Regions from separate parts of the Streptomyces albireticuli genome, predicted to be linked through region 2. Evidence: predicted binding sites of a transcription regulator. Region 2 holds the regulator's gene; the other holds the start of a gene.
What was found. The regulator HrcA, encoded in region 2, represses chaperone genes, less so after heat shock. The targets are predictions, from matches to a motif close to TTNGCACTCNGNNNNNCNGAGTGCNAA.

Region 1 (7,197 bases), 820 kb from region 2:
CCTTCGGCGAGAACTTCACCACCCAGGGGATCGACGTCAGCGGCGCGCTCGTCGGCGAGCGCTGGCGCGTCGGCCCGGAGCTGGTGCTGGAGGTGACGTCACCCCGCATCCCCTGCCGGATGTTCGCCGACTGGCTGGGCGAACAGGGCTGGATGAAGCGCTTCACCCAGGCCGCGGTCCCCGGCGCCTACCTTCGGGTGATAACCCCCGGGGAGGTCCGTGCGGGTGATCCCGTCACGGTCGTCCACCGCCCCGCCCACTCCGTCACGGTCTCCTTCCTGTTCCGCGCGAGCACCACGGAACGGACCCTGCTGCCCGACGTTTTGGCTGCTGGTGACGCGCTCCCCGAGGCGACTCGGGAGAAGGCGCTGGCCTACCGGGCGAGCGCCTGACGATGGCTTGAAGATCCACCCCGAAGGGACCGCGGCGGCACGCCCGGCGCCGCCGGGCTCTAACGTGCCGGTATGACGACTGTATTGATCACAGGCGCGACCGCCGGGATCGGCGCCGCGTTCGCCCGCCGGCTGGCGGGCGAGGGCCACGACCTCGTGCTGGTGGCCCGTAACGAGGAGCGGCTCGGCGAGCAGGCGACCGAACTCCACGACCGGCACGGCGTGGAGGTGGAGGTGCTCGCCGCGGACCTGTCCGAGGACAAGGGCATCGAGGCGGTGGAGGACCGGCTCCGTGACCCCGCGCGCCCGGTGCACCTGCTGGTCAACAACGCGGGCTTCGGCAACAAGGGCCGCTTCCTCGAGGTCTCGATGGCCGACGAGCTGAAGATGCTCAAGGTGCACTGCGAGGCGGTGCTGCGGCTGACGGCCGCAGCGACCGAGGCGATGCGCGAGCGCCACCGGGGCGCGGTCATCAACGTCGCCTCCGTGGCGGCGTTCGTGCCGCGCGGCACGTACGGGGCGAGCAAGGCGTGGGTCGTGCAGTTCACCCAGGGCGTGGCGCGGGACATGGCCGGCAGCGGGGTGCGGCTGATGGCGCTGTGCCCCGGTTTCGTGCGGACGGAGTTCCACGAGCGGGCCGGCATGGGGACGGACAACGTGCCCGGCTGGCTGTGGCTGGACGCGGACAAGCTGGTGGGGGCGGCGCTGCGGGACCTGGGCCACGGCAAGACGCTGTCCGTTCCGGACCCCCGGTACAAGGCGATCACGGGCCTGATGAAGCTGGCGCCGCACCGGGTCGTGTCGCGGGCGTCGTCCACGACGGGCCGTAAGTACGGACCGAAGTAGCCGGTACGGGAAACGGCCGAGGCCCGGCACCCCCCGAAGGGGTGCCGGGCCTCGGTGCGTCAGGCGCGCGACCAGCCGGGGGTACCGGAACTAGTGGGCGTGACCGTGGCCGTGACCGGCCTCGGCCTCCTCCTCGGCCGGCTTCTCGACGACCAGGGTCTCGGTCGTGAGCAGCAGGGAGGCGATGGAGGCGGCGTTCTCCAGGGCGGAGCGGGTGACCTTGACCGGGTCGATGACGCCGGCCTTCACCAGGTCGCCGTACTCGCCGGTCGCGGCGTTGAAGCCCTGGCCCTTGTCGAGCTCGGAGACCTTCGAGGTGATGACGTAGCCCTCGAGGCCGGCGTTCTCGGCGATCCAGCGCAGCGGCTCGACGGCGGCGCGGCGGACCACGGCGACACCGGTGGCCTCGTCGCCGGTCTTGTCGAGGTTGCCCTCGAGGACCTTGACGGCGTGGACGAGCGCGGAGCCACCACCGGAGACGATGCCCTCCTCGACCGCGGCGCGGGTCGCGGAGATGGCGTCCTCCAGACGGTGCTTCTTCTCCTTGAGCTCGACCTCGGTGGCCGCACCCACGCGGATGACGCAGACGCCACCGGCGAGCTTGGCGAGGCGCTCCTGGAGCTTCTCGCGGTCCCAGTCGGAGTCCGTGGACTCGATCTCGGCCTTGATCTGGGCGACGCGGCCCTCGACGTCACCGGAGTTGCCGCCACCGTCGACGATGGTGGTGTCGTCCTTGGTGATCGTCACGCGGCGGGCGGTGCCCAGCACGTCCAGACCGGCCTGGTCGAGCTTGAGGCCGACCTCCTCGGCGATGACGGTGGCACCGGTGAGGGTGGCCATGTCGCCGAGCATCGCCTTGCGGCGGTCACCGAAGCCGGGGGCCTTGACGGCCACGGCGTTGAAGGTGCCACGGATCTTGTTGACGACGAGGGTGGAGAGCGCCTCGCCCTCGACGTCCTCGGCGATGATCAGCAGCGGCTTGCTGGCGCCGGCCTGGATGACCTTCTCCAGCAGCGGCAGCAGGTCCTGGATCGAGGCGATCTTGCCCTGGTGGATCAGGATGTACGGGTCGTCGAGGACGGCCTCCATACGCTCCTGGTCGGTCACCATGTAGGGGGACAGGTAACCCTTGTCGAAGGCCATGCCCTCGGTGAAGTCGAGCTCCAGGCCGAAGGTGTTCGACTCCTCGACGGTGATGACGCCGTCCTTGCCGACCTTGTCCATCGCCTCGGCGATGAGCTCGCCGACCTGCTTGTCCTGGGCGGACAGGGCGGCGACGGCGGCGATGTCGGACTTGTCCTCGATCGGACGGGCGGTCGCGAGCAGCTCGTCGGAGACGGCCTTGACCGCGGCGTCGATGCCCTTCTTCAGGGCGGCCGGGGAGGCGCCGGCGGCGACGTTGCGCAGACCCTCGCGGACCAGCGCCTGGGCCAGCACGGTCGCGGTGGTGGTGCCGTCACCCGCGATGTCGTTGGTCTTGGTCGCCACCTCCTTGACGAGCTGGGCGCCCAGGTTCTCGTACGGGTCGTCGAGCTCGACCTCGCGCGCGATGGTGACACCGTCGTTGGTGATGGTCGGGGCACCGAACTTCTTGTCGATGACGACGTTGCGGCCCTTGGGGCCGATCGTCACCTTGACCGTGTCGGCCAGCTTGTTGACGCCGCGCTCGAGGGCGCGACGGGCATCCTCGTCGAACTTCAGGATCTTCGCCATGAGTTGCTTCAAGTCCTCTCAAACGAACTGCGCCCTGGTGCCCAATTGTCGAAATGACACGGGGACCAGGGCACAGATCACATCAAACGGGGTGCAGCACCGGCCCGGGGAGCGACCCCCGGACCCCCGGCTTACTTCTCGATGATCGCGAGAACGTCGCGAGCCGAGAGAACGAGGTACTCCTCGCCGTTGTACTTCACCTCGGTGCCGCCGTACTTGCTGTAGAGCACGACATCGCCGACGGAGACGTCGAGCGGAAGGCGGTTGCCCTCCTCGAAGCGGCCCGGGCCCACGGCCAGGACGACGCCCTCCTGGGGCTTCTCCTTGGCGGTGTCCGGAATGACCAGGCCCGAGGCCGTGGTCTGCTCGGCGTCGAGCGGCTGGACCACGATGCGGTCCTCGAGCGGCTTGATGGCAACCTTGGAGCTGGTGGTCGTCACGATCCGACCTCCCCCTTCGGAGATCTCACGGGGTTATCTGTCTGAGGTGGCGACCAGGAGCATCCGTCGTCGCGGGTGCCGGATCCTGCCCGTCGCTGCGGCTGGCACTCCCGAGTGGAGAGTGCCAACGGAGCCGAGACTATGACGCGGTTAGCACTCGGTCAAGCGGAGTGCCAATTCGCCGTGCGGCGGGCTCGCATTTCACCCCTGGGGGTAAGCACCCGCCGGGCGGGTTCCGGAGCGGGCCCGGCCGCGTCGCGCGGGGTGCGCGCACGGCGTTCCGGCCGGTCGGGGCGGCGCGCCCCGGCGTCCCGGCGCGGAGGTGGATCTGCCCGCGCGCCGGGGGTCGTAATCCTCCGGATTCCCCGCACGGCGCCCACGGCGCCGCTCCGTGCGCCCGGCCCTACACGTAATCCTCCAGGCGGGCCACCGTGAACCCCTGCCGCTGGATGCTGCGCAGCATGTTGGTGACGTGCTCGGTCATGGACGTGCCCTTGAGCTCCCGCGGCCCGCGGAAGTGCGCCAGCACGATGTCGCCCGCGCGCAGCTTGCCGCCGTCCGCGTAGCGCATGTCGTTGATCTGCATCGTCGCCTCCCACAGCACGACCGCCTTCACACCGCAGCCGCCCGCGGCCGTCAGCGTGGCGTCGTCGAGGTTGCCGTAGGGCGGGCGGAAGAGGGGCGGGCGCGTGCCGAACCGCTTCTCCAGCGCCTCCTGCTGCCCGCACACCTCCCGGCGCTGTGCCTCGGGCGACAGGGTGCGGAGGTTGGGGTGCGAGAGGGTGTGGTTGTGCACGCCGTTGCGCTTCCCTCCGGCGCCCGCCTCGCCCCGCAGCTGCTCGAAGTAGTCGTAGCCGCGGCCCGCGCGGGCGATGTCGTCCGTGAGGAACATGGAGAACGGCAGCTTGAGGTCCTTGGCCATCTTCACGAATTCGGGGTCCTTCTCGGCCCCGTCGTCGAAGGTCACGAAGACGACCTTGTCCTGGGTGGGCACCCGCTTGACGACCTTGGGCGCGTCGCCCGGCCGCATCCCGTCCGTCAGCTTCGCCGCGGGCGGCTTCGGGGGCGCGGCGAGCGGCTTGTCGAGCCCCCAGCGGCGGTAGGTCTCCGGATCCGGCGCGGCGCTCGGGGAGGCCGCGCCCGTGCCCGTACGGGAGGGCGAGCCGGCCGCCTCGTCCGGGCCGGAGGAGGATCCCGGCGACCCCGAGCAGCCCGCGAGCAGTCCGGCCAGGAGCAGGGCCGCGGCGCAGGCGGGACCGGTGGTACGGAGACGGCGGCGGGGGGCCCGGAGGCCGGATATGGAGGGGCTCACCCTTCCGATTGTTGTTCATGTATTCGAGTGACGATCCCGTCCGGTCCTCCGTCCGGGGCGCGCCGTCGGCGAGAATGAGACACGTGCCCGCACCGAACACGCAGACCGCTGCCAGCCTCGACGCCTTCGCCGCCCTCCGCACCGACGAGGGCCGGCAGCTCCTCGCGGGGCTCCGCGACCACGACCCCGCCCAGGAGCTCGCCACGGCGACCCGGCTGCGCCGGGACCACCCCGCCGAGCTGGTCTCGGCGGCCCTCGGGCAGGCCCGGCTGCGGCAGCGCGCGGTCGCGAAGTTCGGCCCCGAGGACGCGTACCGCATGTTCTTCACCCCGAACGGCGTCGAGCAGTCCACCAGGAAGTCCGTCGCCGAGTACCGCGCCGCCCGCTTCGCCGGGCTCGGCATCCGTTCGGTGGCCGATCTCTGCTGCGGCATCGGCGGCGACGCGATCGCCCTGGCCCGGCTGGGCATCCGCGTCCTGGCCGTCGACCGCGACCCGCTGACGTGCGAGGTCGCCCGGGCCAACGCCGAGGCGCTGGGGCTCGCGGAGCTGATCGAGGTGCGCCGCGCGGATGTCGCGGAGATCGACACCGCGGGGTACGACGCCGTCTTCGTCGACCCCGCGCGGCGGGGCGGCCGGGGCCGGATCTTCGACCCCGAGGCGTATTCGCCGCCGCTCTCCTGGGCGGTCGGGGCGGCGCTCAAGGCCCCGCACGCCGCCCTCAAGATCGCCCCGGGTGTCCCCCACGAGGCCGTCCCGGAGGAGGCCGAGGCCGAGTGGATCTCGGACGGCGGCGATGTGAAGGAGGCCGTGCTCTGGTTCGGCACGGCCCCGGGCACCCGGCGCGCGACGCTGCTGCCCGGCCCGCACACACTGGTGGGCGCCGGGCTCCCGGACCCGGCCGTGCGCCCCGTGGGCCGCTATCTCTACGAGCCGGACGGCGCGGTGATCCGCGCGCACCTGGTCGCGGACGTCGCGGAGCGGGTGTCGGGCGGGCTCGTCGACGAGACGATCGCGTACGTGACATCGGACCACCTGGTGGAGACGCCGTACGCCGCGGCGTACGAGATCACCGACGTCCTGCCCTTCAACCTGAAGAAGCTCAAGGCGCTGCTGCGCGAGCGGAAGGTCGGCGTCGTGACCGTGAAGAAGCGCGGCTCGGCGGTGGAGCCGGAGGAGCTCCGCAAGAAGCTCAAGCTCGACGGCGCGAACTCCTGCACGATCCTGCTCACCCGGGTGGCCGGTGCCCCGACGATGCTGCTGGGGCACCCGGCGCGCGCGTAGCGCCCACCCCCGTCACTCGAATGGCCGCCTCCGGGTAGCGGCCTTACGGTGGACGAAGGGTGCGAACCGCACCCTTCCGCGGGCCCACGAAGTCTTCGTGGGCCGGGCCACGGCGCGCTCGCGCGCGCAGGACGCACCACCGCCATGACGAACTCCCAGCCGACACCACTTCCGGCCACGGGCCCCGGCGATCCGGGGCCCGGCACCGCACACGCGCGCGGCAACGGCGCCGCGCTCCTCGTCATCGCCTCGTGCCAGCTGATGGTGGTCCTCGACATCACCATCGTGAACATCGCCCTGCCGCACATCCAGAGCGCACTGCACTTCTCCACCACCAGCCTGGCCTGGGTGGTCAACGCCTACACCCTCACCTTCGGCGGACTGCTGCTCCTCGGCGGCAGGGCCGGTGACATCCTCGGCCGGCGCCGGGTCTTCGTCTTCGGCGTGCTGCTGTTCGTCCTCGCCTCCCTGCTCGGCGGCCTGGCCCAGGACTCCCACCAGTTGCTCGCCGCCCGCGCGCTCCAGGGCGTGGGCGGCGCGATCGCCTCACCGACCGCGCTCGCCCTGATCACCACCACCTTCACCGAAGGCCCCGCCCGCAACAGGGCGTTCGGCGTCTTCGCCGCGGTGTCCGCGGGCGGCGGCGCCATCGGCCTGCTGGCGGGCGGCATCCTCGTCGAGTGGCTGGACTGGCGCTGGGTGCTCTTCGTGAACGTCCCCATCGGCCTGCTCATCGCCCTCGCCACGCCCCGCTGCATCAGCGAGTCCGAACGCCACCCCGGCCACTTCGACCTCACCGGCGCCCTCACCTCGACCTGCGGCATGGCCCTGCTCGTCTACGGCTTCATCCGCGCCGCCCAGGAGGGCTGGCGGGACGGCATCACCCTGGCCTCGTTCGGCGCGGCGCTCCTCTTCCTCGCGGCGTTCGTCCTCGTCGAGTCGCGTTCGAAGCAACCGATCACCCCGCTGAGGATGTTCGCCGACCGCAACCGGGCGGGCACCTACGGGATCATGCTGAGCCTCGCCGCCGCGATCTTCGGCATGTTCTTCTTCCTCACCCTGTTCGTGCAGAACGTCCTGGGCTTCAGCCCGCTGCGGGCCGGGCTCGCCTTCCTGCCGGTCAGCGCGGTCATCGCCGTCGGCGCGGGCATCGCCTCCCAGCTCCTGCCGCGCTACGGGCCGAAGCCCTTCATGGTGGCCGGCGCGATCCT
Region 2 (7,197 bases):
GCGGCCCCGCGATCATGACCGGGTACCACGGCCTGCCCGAGAAGACCACGGAGGTCCTGGAGCCCGACGGCTGGTTCCACACCGGCGACATCGGCGAGCTCTCCGCCGACGGCTATCTGCGCATCACCGACCGCAAGAAGGACCTGATCAAGACCTCGGGCGGCAAGTACGTCGCACCCGCCGAGGTCGAGGGCCAGTTCAAGGTCGTCTGCCCGTTCGTCTCCAACGTCCTCGTGCACGGCGCCGACCGCAATTACTGCACCGCCCTCATCGCCCTGGACGAGCCCACGCTCATGACCTGGGCCGAGGAGCGGGGCATGGGCGGGAAGAGCTACGCCGAGGTGGTCGCCGCCCCGGAGACCGTGGAGCTCATCGACGGCTATGTGAAGCAGGTCAACGACGGCCTCCAGCGCTGGCAGACGATCAAGAAGTTCCGGCTGCTCCCGCGCGACCTGGACGTCGAGCACGGCGAGCTCACGCCCAGCCTCAAGCTCAAGCGGCCGGTCGTCGAGCGGCTCTACAAGGACCTGATCGAGGAGATGTACTCGGGCACCCGGGAGAGCTGAGCGGGCCCGGGCGGAGCCGCCCGGGAGGGCCGGGAGGTCCGGGCACGGAGGCGCCCGGAGCCGCCCGGTCCGGTCGGCGCCGGGCGACTCCGCCCGATGCCGGACAATGGACCCATGCCTTCCGTACTGCCTGACGGCGAACCCATGCCCGAGGACGGGGCGCTGCCCCTCCACGCCCTGCGGGGCGCCGGGCAGCGGCCCCTCGGGTTCTACCTGCACGTGCCGTACTGCGCGACACGCTGCGGGTACTGCGACTTCAACACCTACACCGCGAGTGAGCTGCGCGGTTCCGGCGGCGCCCTCGCGTCCCGGGACAACTACGCGGAGACGGTCGCCGAGGAGATCCGCCTCGCGCGGAAGGTCCTGGGCGACGACCCGCGCCCGGTGGAGACCGTCTTCGTCGGCGGCGGCACGCCCACCCTGCTGCCCGCCGCCGACCTCGTACGGATGCTGGCCGCGATCCGCGACGAGTTCGGCCTCGCCGACGGCGCGGAGATCACCACCGAGGCCAACCCCGAGTCCGTGGACCCGGCCTACCTGGCCGAGCTGCGGGCGGGCGGCTTCAACCGGATCTCCTTCGGCATGCAGAGCGCCCGGCAGCACGTCCTGAAGATCCTCGACCGTACGCACACCCCGGGCCGCCCGGAGGCCTGCGTCGCCGAGGCACGGGCCGCCGGCTTCGAGCACGTCAACCTCGACCTGATCTACGGCACGCCGGGCGAGACGGACGACGACTGGCGGGCCTCCCTGGCCGCCGCGATCGGCGCGGGCCCCGACCACGTCTCCGCCTACGCGCTGATCGTCGAGGAGGGCACCCAGCTCGCCCGCCGCATCCGCCGCGGCGAGGTCCCCATGACCGACGACGACGTCCACGCCGACCGCTACCTCATCGCCGAGGAGATGCTCACCGCCGCCGGCTTCGGCTGGTACGAGGTCTCCAACTGGGCGACCACCGAGGCCGGCCGCTGCCGCCACAACGAGCTCTACTGGCGCGGCGCGGACTGGTGGGGCGCGGGCCCCGGGGCGCACTCCCACGTCGGGGGCGTGCGGTGGTGGAACGTCAAGCACCCCGGGGCGTACGCCCAGGCCCTGTCCGAGGGCCGCTCCCCGGGCGCGGGCCGCGAGGTCCTGCCGGACGAGGACCGGAGGGTGGAGCGGATTCTGCTGGAGCTGCGGCTGATCGACGGGTGCCCGTTGTCGCTGCTGCGGCCGGCCGGGGCGGCGGCTGCCGCGCGGGCGCTGGCGGACGGGCTGCTCCAGCCGGGGCCGTATGAGGCCGGCCGGGCCGTCCTGACGCTCCAGGGGCGGTTGCTGGCGGACGCGGTGGTCAGGGACCTGGTGGATTAGGCGGTTTCTTTCCCCACCCCGCCCCTTCCCGCTGCATCCGATGTGCGGCTCCGCCGCGTGCGGGGCTCCGCCCCGGACCCCGGTCCTCAAACGCCGGACGGGCTGAATTGTCGCCCGGAACCGGGCAAATTCAGCCCGGCTGGGGGCACCTCCCAGCGGTAGCCGGGGGAGTGTGAGGCCACCGCGCGTCAGCGCGGCCGGGGGGCCCGGGGGCTTGCCCCCGGTTCAGGAAGGGGCGGGTAGGGGACAAAGCCCCCCGCTCACCCCACCGGCACCGTCACGAAGTCGATCAACTCCTCCACCCGCCCCAGCAACGCCGGCTCCAGATCCTTGTAAGACCCCACCGCCGACAGGATCCGCTGCCACGCGGCCCCCGTGTTCGACGGCCACCCCAGCGCCGCGCACACCCCCGTCTTCCAGTCCTCGCCCCGCGGCACCCGGGGCCACTCCGGGATGCCCACCGACGACGGCTTCACCGCTTCCCACACATCGATGTAGGGGTGCCCCACCACCAGCACGTGCTCCCCGGTCACCTCCGCCGCGATCCGTGACTCCTTCGAGCCCGGTACGAGGTGGTCGACCAGGACGCCGAGGCGGGCGTCCGGGCCGGGGGAGAAGGAGCGGACGACGGCGGGCAGGTCGTCGACGCCCTCCAGGTACTCGACGACCACGCCCTCGATGCGCAGGTCGTCGCCCCAGACCCGCTCCACGAGCTCCGCGTCGTGCCGTCCCTCTACGTAGATGCGCCCGGCGCGCGCGACACGCGCACGCGCCCCCGGTACGGCGAGCGAACCGGACGCCGTCCGCACAGGTCCTTGGGGCGCCCGCGCGGCGGTGGGGCGTACGAGCGTGACGACACGCCCCTCCAGCAGGAAGCCGCGCGGCTCCAGCGGGAAGACCCGGTGCTTGCCGAAGCGGTCCTCCAGGGTCACCGTGAGGCCCTGGGCCGTCTTCTCGCAGCGGATCACCGCTCCGCAGAAGCCCGTGGACACCTCCTCGACGACCAGGCCGGGATCCGCCGGCACCTCGGGCGCGGGCTGCTGACGCTTCCACGGAGGGGTGAGGTCCGGTCCGTATTGTCTGCTGCGCATGGGTGCCATTCTGCGGGGTGAACCGGGCGGACGGGATCTTGCTGCGCGCCCCGCCCTCCTTCAGGTGAGCCGGGCGGGTCGCACGCCACCGCACACGACGTACGCCCCGCCCCTCCCGTCACGACACGCCGAACCGCTCCGCCAGCGCGTCCCGTTGCGCGCGGACGAACCGGGCGTCCACGACGGCCCCGTGCCCCGGCACGTAGACCGCGTCCTCGCCGCCCAGCGCCAGCAGCCGGTCCAGGGCGGCCGGCCACTGGCGGGGCAGCGCGTCCGGCCCGGCCTGCGGTTCGCCGGACTCCTCGACCAGGTCGCCGCAGAAGACGACCTCGGGCGCCCCGCCCGCGCCCGCGACGAAGACGGCCAGGTCGTGCGCCGTGTGTCCCGGGCCGATGTTGGCCAGCAGCACCTGCCGGCCGCCGCCCAGGTCGAGGGTGAGCTCGCCGGAGACCTGGTGGTGGGGGCGTACGAGCAGCTCGGCGGCGCCCGCCGCGGCCTCCGGCTCCACGCCGTGCCGCACCGCGTCCCGGCGGAGCTCCTCGCGCTCACGCTCCAGCAGATCGGCGAGCCCCACCGCCCCGTACACCTCGGCCCCGGAGAACGCGGCCGTCCCGAAGACATGATCGAAATGGGGGTGGGTCAGAGCGATATGCGTCACTGCGCGCCCGAAGATCTCGCGCACGTCCCGGCGCACCTCGGCGCCCTCCAGGACGGTCGCGCCGGTGTCCACGAGCAGCATGCCGTCCGCCCCCGCGACCACGCCGATCGTCGCGTCCCACCCGGGCATTCTGCGGCGCGCGACCCCTGGCGCGAGCCTCTCCCAACGCGCGGTCGCCTCATCGCTCTCCATACCCGGACGCTATCCGGAGCGCGGTACGGTTGCCCGCCCGGCGGGCATACGGCAGGTGTGCGGCGGGCGCCCGGCGGAGACGGCTCTTGCCCTGGCCGTGGTGGACGGCCGTACACTGGCTGGAGGTATCTGGCACTCGTGACCATTGAGTGCCAGGGACAGAATCCGTAGGACGGCTGGACTGGAGGTGCGCGGTGCTGAGCGAACGCAGGCTCGAGGTGTTGCGCGCCATCGTCCAGGACTATGTGGGCACCGAGGAGCCCGTGGGCTCCAAGGCCCTCACCGAGCGGCACCGCCTGGGCGTCTCCCCGGCGACGGTGCGCAACGACATGGCCGCGCTGGAGGACGAGGGCTTCATCGCCCAGCCCCACACGAGCGCGGGCCGCATCCCGACCGACAAGGGCTACCGCCTCTTCGTCGACAAACTGGCGGGCGTCAAGCCCCTGTCGACGCCGGAGCGGCGGGCCATTCACAACTTCCTCGACGGCGCCGTCGATCTCGACGATGTCGTGGGCCGCACGGTGCGGCTGCTCGCGCAGCTGACCCGGCAGGTGGCGGTGGTGCAGTATCCGTCGCTGACCCGCTCGACGGTGCGCCATGTGGAGCTGCTCTCGCTCGCTCCCGCCCGCGTCATGCTCGTACTGATCACGGACACCGGCCGGGTCGAGCAGCGCATGGTCGACTGCCCGGCGCCGATCGGCGAGACGTCTCTCGCGGACCTGCGGGCGCGGCTGAACAGCCGCGTCGTCGGACGGCGGTTCGCGGATGTGCCGCAGCTGGTGCAGGACCTCACCGAGTCCTTCGAGCAGGAAGATCGCGGAACCGTTTCCACAGTCCTCGCGACCCTGCTGGAGACCCTGGTCGAGGAGACCGAGGAACGGCTGATGATCGGCGGCACCGCCAATCTCACCCGCTTCGGCCATGACTTCCCCCTGATGATCCGGCCCGTGCTGGAGGCGTTGGAGGAGCAGGTCGTGCTGCTCAAGCTGCTCGGCGAGGCCAAGGACTCGGGCATGACGGTGCGAATCGGTCATGAGAACGCTCATGAGGGACTGAACTCCACATCGGTCGTCGCCGTCGGCTACGGTTCGGGCGACGAGGCAGTCGCCAAACTCGGCGTGGTCGGACCGACCCGCATGGACTACCCCGGAACGATGGGAGCGGTACGCGCAGTGGCACGTTACGTCGGACAGATCCTGGCGGAGTCGTAAGTGGCCACGGATTACTACGCGGTCCTGGGCGTACGGCGCGATGCCTCGCAGGACGAGATCAAGAAGGCCTTCCGCCGGCTCGCCCGTGAGCTGCACCCGGACGTCAATCCGGACCCGAAGACCCAGGAGCGGTTCAAGGAGATCAACGCCGCTTACGAGGTGCTCTCGGACCCGCAGAAGAAGCAGGTCTACGACCTCGGCGGCGACCCGCTCTCGGCCTCCGGCGGCGCCGGCGGCGGGGCCGGTGGCTTCGGCGCGGGCTTCGGCAACTTCTCCGACATCATGGACGCCTTCTTCGGCCAGGCCTCGCAGCGCGGACCGCGCTCGCGCACCCGCCGCGGCCAGGACGCCATGATCCGCCTGGAGATCAGCCTCAACGACGCGACGTTCGGGACGACCAAGGAGATCCAGGTCGACACCGCCGTCGTCTGCACCACGTGCAGCGGCGAGGGCGCGGCCCCCGGCACCTCCGCGCAGACCTGTGACATGTGCCGCGGCCGCGGTGAGGTCTCGCAGGTCACCCGCTCCTTCCTCGGCCAGGTCATGACCTCCCGGCCGTGCCCGCAGTGCCAGGGCTTCGGCACCGTGGTGCCGACCCCGTGCCCGGAGTGCGCCGGCGACGGCCGCGTCCGCTCGCGCCGCACCCTGACGGTCAAGATCCCCGCCGGTGTCGACAACGGCACCCGCATCCAGCTCGCGGGCGAGGGCGAGGTCGGCCCCGGCGGCGGCCCCGCCGGCGATCTCTACGTCGAGATCCACGAGACCCCGCACCCCACCTTCCAGCGGCGCGGCGACGACCTGCACTGCACGGTCACCATCCCGATGACGGCCGCGGCCCTCGGCACCAAGGTGCCGCTGGAGACCCTGGACGGCGTCGAGGAGATCGACATCCGCCCGGGCACCCAGTCCGGCCAGTCGATCCCGCTGCACCAGCGCGGCGTCACGCACCTGCGCGGCGGCGGGCGCGGTGACCTCATCGTGCACGTCGAGGTGATCACCCCCAGCAAGCTGGACCCGCAGCAGGAGGACCTGCTGCGCCAGCTCGCGAAGCTGCGCGGCGAGGAGCGCCCGATGGGCGAGTTCAAGCCGGGGCAGCAGGGCCTGTTCTCGCGTCTGAAGGACGCGTTCAACGGCCGCTAGGCGGTAGTGGGTGACGTCGTCCCGACGTCCCCGTGAGGTTCAGGCGACCGGGCTCCGGCCCGGTCCCACGTCCGGCCCCGGTCCGGCAGGTCTCCTGCCGGACCGGGGCCGGCGCGTTCCCCGGCTCCCGCCGGGGCGGCGGGTTTCCCCAGGTCTCCTTCCCGGCCGGGGTCGGCGTGCCCGGCCAGGCGTGACACGATGTGGTCATGGCCTTTGAATCCAGGGGAGCCACCGCGCTGACCGGTCTGTACCGGCACCCGATCGTGCAGGCCCCCATGGCCGGCGGCCCCTCCTGCCCGGCGCTCGCGGCGGCCGTCTCCGAGGCCGGCGGCCTCGGCAGCCTGGCGGCCGGCTACAAGACCCCCGCGGCGATGTACGAGGAGATCAAGCAGCTCCGGGCCCGTACCGCCGCCCCCTTCGGCGTGAACCTCTTCATGCCGCACACCCCCGCCGCCGACCCGGCCGCCGTGGAGGTCTACGCCGAGCAGCTGGCCGGCGAGGCCGCCTGGTACGGCACGCCCCTCGGCGACACCGATCTGCCGTGCGACGACGCCTACGACGCCAAGCTGGCGATCCTCCTCGACGATCCCGTGCCCCTGGTCTCCTTCACCTTCGGCTGCCCGGACCGGGCGGTGGTCGAGTCGCTGGCCCGCGTCGGCACGGTGACGGTCGTGACCGTCACCTCCGTCGCCGAGGCGCGCGCCGCGCACGCGGCGGGCGCCGACGCCCTGTGCGTCCAGGGCACGGAGGCCGGCGGCCACCAGGGCACCCACCGCGACGACCCGCGCCTGGACGGCACCGGCGCGGGCGTCGGCCTGCTGACCCTGCTGGCCGAGATCGGCGAGTCCGTGGACCTCCCCATGATCGCCGCGGGCGGTCTGATGCGGGGTGCCCAGATCGCGGCCGTACTCGCGGCGGGCGCCGTCGCGGCGCAGCTCGGCACGGCCTTCGTGCCCTGCCCCGAGTCGGGCGCGCACGCCCTGCACAAGCGC

Region 1: a site for HrcA is predicted at 3,542-3,568, ahead of groES (co-chaperone GroES). Genes of this name have one in related genera too.

Annotation. Positions count from the first base shown of each region.
Region 1 covers NZ_CP021744.1:4,424,125-4,431,321, reverse strand. The annotation lists gene SMD11_RS19235 (MOSC domain-containing protein) at 1-392, shown strand, start outside; gene SMD11_RS19230 (SDR family NAD(P)-dependent oxidoreductase) at 465-1,238, shown strand; gene groL (chaperonin GroEL) at 1,329-2,951, opposite strand; gene groES (co-chaperone GroES) at 3,083-3,391, opposite strand; gene SMD11_RS19215 (polysaccharide deacetylase family protein) at 3,795-4,703, opposite strand; gene SMD11_RS19210 (THUMP-like domain-containing protein) at 4,778-5,986, shown strand; gene SMD11_RS19205 (MFS transporter) at 6,131-7,197, shown strand, end outside.
Region 2 covers NZ_CP021744.1:5,245,200-5,252,396, forward strand. The annotation lists gene SMD11_RS22600 (AMP-dependent synthetase/ligase) at 1-566, shown strand, start outside; gene hemW (radical SAM family heme chaperone HemW) at 681-1,913, shown strand; gene SMD11_RS22610 (DUF3097 domain-containing protein) at 2,174-3,004, opposite strand; gene SMD11_RS22615 (MBL fold metallo-hydrolase) at 3,123-3,854, opposite strand; gene hrcA (heat-inducible transcriptional repressor HrcA) at 4,049-5,065, shown strand; gene dnaJ (molecular chaperone DnaJ) at 5,066-6,205, shown strand; gene SMD11_RS22630 (nitronate monooxygenase) at 6,412-7,197, shown strand, end outside.